3 regions of the Anaerostipes sp. PC18 genome follow, and region 1 is predicted to be linked to each of the others. Evidence: riboswitches for the same ligand, from Rfam matches in the RefSeq annotation. Region 1 holds a riboswitch; each other region holds the start of a gene.
What was found. Region 1 has a riboswitch for thiamine pyrophosphate ahead of thiS (sulfur carrier protein ThiS). Riboswitches for the same ligand answer to the same signal wherever they lie in the genome.
Positions count from the first base shown of each region.

Region 2: it holds a riboswitch for thiamine pyrophosphate, as region 1 does, so the genes downstream of both, P8F77_RS01290 (thiamine-binding protein) here and thiS (sulfur carrier protein ThiS) in region 1, are expected to answer to the same signal.
Region 3: it holds a riboswitch for thiamine pyrophosphate, as region 1 does, so the genes downstream of both, thiC (phosphomethylpyrimidine synthase ThiC) here and thiS (sulfur carrier protein ThiS) in region 1, are expected to answer to the same signal.

Region 1 covers NZ_CP121164.1:1,198,029-1,201,307, reverse strand. The annotation lists gene thiH (2-iminoacetate synthase ThiH) at 1-283, opposite strand, end outside; gene P8F77_RS06555 (thiazole synthase) at 288-1,055, opposite strand; gene thiF (sulfur carrier protein ThiS adenylyltransferase ThiF) at 1,058-1,690, opposite strand; gene thiS (sulfur carrier protein ThiS) at 1,692-1,889, opposite strand; TPP riboswitch at 1,955-2,061, opposite strand; gene P8F77_RS06540 (hypothetical protein) at 2,263-2,535, opposite strand; gene P8F77_RS06535 (GH32 C-terminal domain-containing protein) at 2,666-3,279, opposite strand, start outside.
Region 2 covers NZ_CP121164.1:245,806-249,084, reverse strand. The annotation lists gene P8F77_RS01300 (ABC transporter substrate-binding protein) at 1-447, opposite strand, end outside; gene P8F77_RS01295 (ABC transporter permease) at 476-1,240, opposite strand; gene P8F77_RS01290 (thiamine-binding protein) at 1,209-1,505, opposite strand; TPP riboswitch at 1,700-1,813, opposite strand; gene P8F77_RS01285 (amidophosphoribosyltransferase) at 1,976-3,279, shown strand, end outside.
Region 3 covers NZ_CP121164.1:2,839,176-2,842,454, forward strand. The annotation lists gene P8F77_RS15260 (hypothetical protein) at 1-726, opposite strand, end outside; gene P8F77_RS15265 (patatin family protein) at 757-1,587, opposite strand; TPP riboswitch at 1,795-1,898, shown strand; gene thiC (phosphomethylpyrimidine synthase ThiC) at 1,991-3,279, shown strand, end outside.

The DNA of each region.
Region 1 (3,279 bases):
TATTGGTACAGTTAAAGCCGCAGTACACACAGTGATTGACACAGTAATTGGCAATATAAAGCGGTGTAAACAGACAGACCGTATTCCCGAAATGCTTCATTGTTTCCTTTTTTGCTCTTTTGGCCATTGGCTCCAGAAAATCCATGGCAGCCGGTGAGAGCAGAGCCTTGTAGTCCTCAGCACTCACCGTTTCTTTTGAAAGAGCTGTGATGACATCGTCTTTTGTGTAAACATTGTAGTCATATTCATCATATTCCTTTAACACTTCATCTAATATCTCCATCGCCCTAGTCCTCCAAAAATCCTGTCAGCGGAGATGAGGCATCTCCTCCATGGTCCAGGACCCGTCCCAGTCCGGCAAGGTATGCCTTTCTTCCTGCGTCAACTGCCATTTTAAAAGCCTTTGCCATGGATACCACATCTCCTGCCGTAGCTACAGCCGTATTTGCCAGTACGGCATCGGCTCCCATCTCCATTGCTGCACAGGCCTCGGACGGCTTCCCGATTCCGGCATCCACAATGACCGGAAGATCGGTATCATCAATCAGCATTTGGATAAAATCTTTCGTAAGGAGTCCTTTGTTGCTTCCGATGGGCGCTGCCAGAGGCATGACCGCGGCGGCGCCTGCACTTTCCAGGTCCCTTGCCGTATTCAAATCGGGGCTCACATAGGGAAGAACAGTGAAACCCTCTCTTGAAAGAATCTCCGTGGCTTTGATTGTCTCTGCGTTGTCGGGCATCAGATACTTTGTATCCCGTATCACTTCGATCTTGATAAAATCACCGCATCCCACTTCTCTTGCAAGCCTTGCAATGCGCACAGCCTCCTGGGCATTTCTTGCCCCGGAGGTGTTTGGAAGCAGTGTCACCGTATCCGGTATGTACTCTAAAATATTGCTGGAACCTGCCTCCTTTACCCGCCTGAGCGCCATAGTAACAATCTGGGCTTCGGCCGCATTTACAGCCTCCGCCGTCTTTTCCAGGCTGAACTTTCCGGTTCCAAGCAGAAACCTTGATGTAAATTCCTTTGTTCCGATTTTTAATGTATCACTCATCTTTATACCTCTTCTTCTCCTAAAATCAGCCGTATCGCCATGTTCGCCTCGTGTCCCGCACAGATTGATACTCTGGCCGCAGTCAGTGATTCCTCTGTTGATATCCCATGTGTCCCGTCTCCGCACACATAAAGCCGTTTCATTTTCTTTGCCGTTTTTATCAGGTTTGAACTGTAAGATCCGGCCATCCCGCTGCCGGAAATAACGGTATTGTCAGGCAGCTGAGACAATACGCCGTTGACCAGCTCGGCTTTCGCCTTTGGCGAGTCAAATGCCTCGCAGATAATCGGATATGGCCGAAACAGCTCTGCCGCATTTTCCTGCGTCACCCTTCCGTCAAAAAATCCCAGTTCAATCCACGGGTTGACCTGGCGGATCAGTTCACTCATGGCTTCTGTTTTTTTCATGCCAATCTGGGAAATGGTGTATGCCTGCCGGTTTAGGTTGGATGGATCTACCCGGTCAAAATCTGCCAGAAACAGCTTCCTGATCCCCGTTCTTGCAAGCATCAGGGCTATATTAGAGCCAAGACCCCCAAGACCCGCAACGGCCACGGTTCCTTCCCTGAGCCTTTCCCTCACTTTCGGCGTCTGGCGTCTGTCCAGTTCCTGTTCAAATCGTTCTCTCGTCAGCATCTCATCCACCGCCTACGAAGCTGACGATCTCCAGTGTATCCGCCTCTGTCAGCATGATAGTTTCATACTCAGCCTTTGGGACGATCTTTCCGTTTCTCTCCACCGCAATGTGCTCAAGCCTGTAACCCTCTTTCAGAAGAAATTCCTTCAGAGTGATCCTGCCCTCGAGGAATCTTTTGTTTCCATTGACACGCATCATAACTCTCCTTTCGTTTCCCGGAGCCACAAACGAAAAAAAGATGAAGCGTAAGCTCCATCTCTGTGTTCTATCGATTGAAAACTCCCTACGCTAGTGCTAACTAACAGGTTCCATGAATCTTCGGGTTATACCCTCTTCTCAGCCGATAACATCGGTTCTCCAGTTTTACTTGTTTATGAAATTATATGGCAGACAGCATTCCTCTGCCTTACCAAAAAATATTATAATCCTGTTATCTGAAAAATTCAAGTATATTTTTTGTCGTTTGCGCCGGCTTTTCTATCATTTGCGTTTTTTCAGCACAGCCACGGTTCCGTATGGTACAAGTAATACATCAGAACATTTGCTTTTATTTCAACCTATTACTGCAGAACTATAAGTTTCCAGCCAGGGAAGCAGCTCCATATCCATCCCGATCCCCCCGGAAGGAATACTGGGGCGAATGAATATGAAGATCACACAGCCCCGGAAAAATAAGCTTTCCGCTGTAATCCTCAACTCTGATCCCTGAAAATCGTTCAGGAAGTTCTCTCCATTTTCCCTTCACCTTCCCGTCTCCACAGACCAGATAAGAATCCTCGTGGCTCCGGAACTTCCCTGGTTCAGGCGTATAAATAATGTCTCCTTTTAAAGCAAAGCTATCCATTATCATATCCTCCTGAATCTATCTTCAGATCTTTAAGTGTGACTATAGTATCATAAAAATTGTTCAAACATACAAAAATCTGAAAATCTCCATTTCTACAGATAGGATACGCAAATAATACAATATATTATTATTTAATTTTCACTTTCAAAGTTTTCCTTACGCAACCTGACTTTATATAAACCGTGATAGTCCCTTTTCTACTTTTTGTCGTAAGCTTTCCGCCTTTTGAAATAGAAGCATATTTTTTGCTCTTTGATGAAAGAGACCATTTGACGGACTTGGAGGTTCCATAGGCTTTTGCTCTAAACCGGTAACTTTTTCTACGTTTCACTGTCTTTCTATAGGAGGTGATTTTCAGGTAAGGTTTTTTAATCGTCACCTTCACTGTTTTGCTGTAATTTTTTAATTTTGCTGTTACTGTGATCTTTCCTGCTTTTTTTGCAGACAGTTTTCCAGACGCAGAAACGGATGCCAAAGACCGGCGGCTGACGCTCCATGCTACTTTTCCTGATACACCCACTGCCTGAGCCTTTAGTTGAACACTCTTTCCTGTATATACACTGGATGGACAGGAAGTAATTTTAATATATGGTCTTTTAATGACTATCATTTTCTTCGTTGAATACACTCCAACTTTTGCAGTAATATAAACTTTTCCTGCCTTTTTAGCTGTCAGTTTACCAGAAGAAGAAATGGATGCACAGGACGCATTATCTACCTTCCATACAATATTTCCCGAAA
Region 2 (3,279 bases), 950 kb from region 1:
TTCAATATCCTGATTCCATGTGGCATATTTTTTGCCTTCCAGCCCCTTCGGACGCTTGATCCCTTCCCCCTTCCGGGAAACGATCCCCGATGTATTATGCTGTAAAACTGCTGCCACAGCCTTGATCGGAAGGGCATCATCTCCAACGACAGCAGGCATCATTGTATCCTGAAATGAAATACCGAACTGTGCTTTCCCGGAGCCCACAAGTACTTCTGCTCCGTCCTCCGGCGGCTGTACGATTTCCACGTCCAGGCCGGCCTCTTTAAAATATCCTTTTTCCTTTGCCACATAAATACCTGTGTGGTTAGTATTCGGTGTCCAGTCCAGAACAAATGTAATCTTTTTAAGCTTTCCGTCTCCGGCTTCCTCTTTCTTTGATCCGCATCCAGTCATTGATACAGCTAATAATGCAGAAAGGAATACAGCTAACATTCTCTTTTTCATAATCATCATCCTCTTTTCACTTTTTCGGCTATTCCCGGCTCTCCCATGGCATACATTTCTTCTGCAGAAAATTGACTGCCCACATCAGCAGCAGACTGATCGCAGAAATCATAAAGATCACCGCGAACATTTTGTCAAATGCAAAACCTTTCTTAACCCGGATCATATAGACGCCCAGACCTTCAAATCCTCCCAGCCATTCTGAAATGACGGCTCCCACAACTGCATAGGAAGCTGAAATCCGCAGGCTGGCAAAAAACTGGCCCAGAGATCCCGGAAATTTCACATACCGGAATATCTGCAGCTTTGACGCACCCATGGATCGCATCAGACTGATTGTATCTTTGTCCGCCGAACGAAAGCCGTCCAGCAGGCTCACAGTAATCGGAAAAAATGTCACGATAATAATCAAGATTACCTTTGGAAGCATTTCATATCCAAACCACAATACAAGGAGCGGCGCAATGGCCACTGTGGGCACCGTCTGCGTCAACACGATCAGCGGATAAAATGCCTTATACATTTTATCGAAATGATCCATGAGCACTGCCATAAAAAAACCAATGACAACGCCCATCAGCAGACCGATAAACGATTCAATTATGGTCACTCTCGCATTCGTCATCAGCAGTGAAAAATCATTCACAAATGCCTTGACCACATCCACCGGCGACGGAAGCAGAAATTTTGAAACCATCCCTGTCCCGCTGGCAGTCTGCCATAATGCCAGAAGCACAAGGATCGCCGCTGCCGGCCACAGTTTATTGGTGGTGTTTTGTAACTTTTTTATCAATGGTAAGCACATCCCCTTCTGGCTTATAGGACACTTTAATGTAAGCCGCAACCGACGGTGCACCCGCACGGACAGCGATATGCTGACACTCTTTCACAATGTCCATCAGTTCATCGTAGTCACCCTCAATCGCAGTTTCAAACGGTCCCACATAATAATTCAGTCCCGTACTCTTAATATAATCAATTACCTGATCCACAATACGGATCAATTCTTCGTCATTGGCTGCCTCCGGCAGTGTTTGGATCGCTACGCTTGCATTCATATTTCTTTCCTCCTCATAAATCTGTTTCCTTGACAACTTTGCGTGCCGGATGCAATTTGCCAAAGGCAAATAATTTCCTTGCGCATCTGTGCACAACCTGCGGAGCATTTTTATTTCATTAGGGAAGGTCGTAGAACTTTACTATGAAATAAAAACCCCGCCGGATAAAATCCAACGGGGAAATAGTCTCATGTACAACTGTACTGTTTTATTCCTACGCTGGCATTACCCAGATCAGGTATAAGGGTTAAAGACTTCTTCTCGTCTTACTCTCAGCCGGCAGTCTGCCAGCACCCCTGTATATAAAGTTTTCGTATGTCTCGGTTTAACGGTATGTTTGTATTATAATGAATATATTGAATTAAATCAATTCCCATTTCGAAAGAATACCAATCTTTCCTTGTCCCGTTCCTTCCGTTTGGTTATAATAAATACAGCAATATAATTTTATTTACAAAACGGAGGAATTTATGGGCGGATTTTTTGGTGTCACTTCAAAACAGGATTGTGTTTTTGATTTATATTTTGGGACAGACTATCATTCCCATCTTGGGACAAGACGTGCCGGTATGGCGGTTTACAGTAAAGACGACGGTTTTGACCGGGCCATTCATAACATAGAAAATGCTCCGTTCCGGACAAAATTTGACAAAGACGTCAACAAAATGCACGGATATATGGGCATCGGCTGTATTTCCGATTACGAACCGCAGCCGCTGATCGTTCGCTCCCACCACGGTACTTACGCGATCATGACAGTAGGAAAGATCAATAACACGGATGAAATTATAAAGCAGATGTTTGATTCAGGCCACACACATTTTCTTGAAATGAGCGGCGGAGATATTAACGCAACGGAGCTGGTTGCTGCTATCATCAATCAGAAAGAACATCTCGTGGAAGGAATTCAGCATGCACAGGATGTCATCGACGGTTCCATGACGATCGTGCTTCTGACACCGAAAGGCATCTATGCCGCCAGAGACAAAATGGGCCGCACTCCGATTGCTGTAGGCAAAAAAGACGATGGCTACTGTATTTCCTTTGAGAGTTTTGCCTATTTGAATCTCGGATATGTGGCCGAACGTGAGCTTGGTCCCGGAGAGATCGTGATTCTTACGCCCGAAGGCATTCAGACTCTGGCAAAGCCAGGCGAAGATATGAAGATCTGTACTTTCCTTTGGGTTTATTATGGTTATCCTTCGTCCTCTTATGAAGGAATCAGCGTGGAGGAAATGCGCTATGAGTGCGGAAAGAAGCTGGCTCAGCGTGATGATGCCTCACCGGATACAGTGGCAGGAGTCCCTGATTCAGGAACCGCACATGCTATAGGATATGCCAACGAATCCGGAATCCCATTTTCCAGACCATTTATTAAATATACACCGACCTGGCCTCGTTCCTTTATGCCGACCATACAGAGCAAAAGGAATCTGATCGCCAAGATGAAACTGATCCCGGTCCACGAACTGATCCAGGATAAAAGCCTTTTATTGATTGATGACTCCATCGTAAGGGGAACCCAGCTCCGGGAAACCACAGAATTCCTTTATCAGAGCGGTGCAAAAGAGGTTCATGTCCGCCCGGCCTGTCCGCCGATCATATACGGATGCAAATATTTGAATTTCTCACGGTCTACTTCTGAAATGGATCTGATCACACGCCGGATCATTGAACAGATCAGCGGAGATTACAAGAATGTACATCTGGAGAAGTTTTCAAATCCGGACTCCCCGGAATATCAGGGTATGATAGATGAGATCTGTAAGCAGCT
Region 3 (3,279 bases), 1.6 Mb from region 1:
CGGCCATCCGGTCACGCCGTTGCCCATGGCAAGCGCCACATACTCATCTTCCGTATATTCCTTGAAATTAAGATCCTGATACTCGTTCCACTCGTCAAACACTTCGTTCCGGTCAAGGACCTCACGGCTCACCATAAACAGGCGCTTTGTTTTCTCATTGCGCAGCAGGATGCCGCTTCGCCAAAATACGATCCGGATCAGGAGAAACCTTTCCATCTCGTCATAAGATATCTTCTCCCCTGTCACCTGCACAAAAATATCATAGCAGTAATATACATCGAGAATACCGTAAGTAAACAGCATCCCGAAAATAACCTGCTCCCATCTTGTATGCCTTTCCATGATCTTCCCGGACTTGTGGCTCTTTAAAATAAAATAAAACAGATCCTTTGCCTCTATATTAACAGCCACCTGGTCCTCTTCCACATGAATGAAGCCCAGATACCGGAGCTGCTGAAGATCATTAAAATTGGGCTCCAGTGCAAACTGCCCATCCTTCTGTTCCCAAAGTTCAAACAAAAGTTCAATTGCCTCCAACTGAAGCATCCAGAGAAGAACCTGGGGCTCATCGATGAGTCTGCCGGCGATCTCCCCGGCCAGTTCAAGCTTGGCTGCATCTGCCTGCACCGGCAGAAAGAGGCGTTCACAGATTACTATTAAATTTCTTGTCTTATTGGTAGATAGTTCTTCTACATACGGCCGCTCTGAATACAAAATTCTTGCCATCCTGACCACCTCTTCTTCTAATTTATTGTATCACAGTTTTTTGATTTCTTCTATTCTTTCTATTGCCATATCGTATCCCATCTGATAAGTCTCCCTGAGCACATCGATATCCTTTTCAAAACTGTCAATGGGATGATCCGGCCTGAGAATCACAGCCTTTCCTTCTCTCTCCAGTCTCTCGCAGTACCGGACAGTGCGGTTGTACTCCACATGACGGTTCAAAAGCAGGTCCGGAAGCTTCGGATACTTTCTTTTCAGCAGCCTTGATGTAACCTTATGGCTTTTGCTGAGCTCCTTTTTATATCCCTTTGGTCTTGTGAGTACGATCAAATGCTTGTCATTGCCGTCCCGTATCGCTTTGCGAACCGGGATCGGATCTGCGATTCCTCCGTCGAAATAAGGAACACCGTCCAGATTGATCGCCGGGAAAATAAGCGGCAGTGCGCAGGTTGCCCTCAGCATCATGCACTCCTCATCCAAGTCTTTTCCGTCTTTGTACTCGATTTCCCCGGTCAGGGCATTGGTAACTCCCACTAGGATTTTTCCGTCATATTTGTAAAAGGTGTCCCAGTCAAACGGATATAATTTATTTGGGATCACATTGTAAACAAAATTCAGCCCGAACAGGCTTCTTTCTTTGATAAGATTCTGTCTTCCTACATACCTGGGATCATTTCTGTGATTCATAAGGATCTGAAGATTTCTCTCCCTCTGTCTGGATACGTAAGAAAAGCCGTCACAGATGCCGGCTGACACTCCGATCACATACGGAAACATAATGTCGCGGTCCAGCAGGGCATCCATCACCCCTGCGCTGAAAATAGGCCGGAATGTCCCGCCCTCTAATATTAAACTTGCCATTTTCTCTCACTCCTAACTGCGTTTGGGCACTCCCCGTAATCCGCGGAAATGCTTCTCCTTTCCTTTATTATAACACAAAAACTGGAAACTTATTGTATGAGTTTTTATCACTTGATTGTCTCTTTTGGCTGATATTGCAATTTTCAAACCATTGCACTTTCTAATAAACAATGATACAATACGAAAGATGACCTTTAAGGTCGTTTTTGAAACTAAAATGGGAGCTTTTACGGGCTGAGAGGAAGGATGAACCTTCGACCATCATACCTGATTTGGGTAATGCCAACGTAGGGATTTAGATGCTTATTGTAACGGAAGCATGTACATTAAAAAGTAATGTTCCGAAAACTAAATACTGCATTTTAGATTCCCTCCCGACTGATTGAAACGAGGAGGTTGTAAGATGACTTACACAACACAGATGAATGCCGCCAGAGCCGGCATCGCGACCAAGGAAATGGAAACTGTAGCTGCCTATGAAGGAATGGATCTTCAAAAGCTTATGAATGAAGTTGCCGCCGGAACAATCGTCATACCGGCCAACAAAAATCATAAATGCTTAAAGCCGTTCGGCATCGGCAATTCCCTGAAAACAAAGATCAATGTCAACCTTGGAACATCCAGAGACTGTCTGAATATGGATATGGAAATGAAGAAAGTAAACCAGGCTGTCTCCATGGGTGCTGAAGCGATCATGGATCTTTCTTCTTTCGGGGACACTCAGACCTTCAGAAGAAAGCTTGTGGCTGAATGCCCGGCCATTCTGGGCACTGTTCCGATTTACGATGCCATCGTATACTACAACAAGGCTCTCAAGGATATCACATCCAGAGAATGGATCGACATATTTAAAATGCATGCGGAAGACGGAGTCGACTTCATGACCATTCACTGCGGGATTAACCGCAGTACTGCAGACCGTTTTAAGGCCATGAAGAGACAGATGAACATTGTTTCCCGCGGCGGATCATTGATCTTTGCCTGGATGGAAGCTACCGGCTGTGAAAATCCGTTCTTTGAATACTATGATGAGATTTTGGACATTTGTAATGAATATGACGTTACTCTAAGCCTCGGGGATGCCTGCCGTCCGGGGTGCATTAAAGACGCCAGCGATATTTCTCAGATCGAGGAGCTGGTAACTTTGGGAGAATTGACGGCCCGGGCCTGGAAAAAGGATGTCCAGGTAATGATCGAAGGACCCGGACACATGCCAATGGACCAGATACAGGCAAATATGAAAATTCAGCAGACTATATGCAAAGGTGCGCCTTTTTATGTGTTAGGGCCGCTGGTTACCGATATCGCCCCTGGATATGACCATATCACTTCAGCGATCGGAGGTGCCATTGCAGCGGCATCCGGTGCAAGCTTCCTGTGTTATGTTACACCGGCCGAGCATCTGCGTCTTCCAAATGTAGACGATGTAAAAGAAGGCATTATGGCTTCAAAGATTGCAGCCCATGCGGCGGATATCGCCAAAGGCATAAAAGGAGCAATCGATTGGGACAACCAGATGGCCAAGGCAAGGCAGAAGCTTGACTGGGAGGCCCAGTTTGATCTGGCTTTAGACCCTGAAAAGGCAAGAAGGTACCGCGCTGAATCAAAACCTGAAAGAGAAGATACATGTACCATGTGCGGAAAAATGTGTTCCGTTCGAAATATGAATGCTGTGTTGGCAGGTGAAGATGT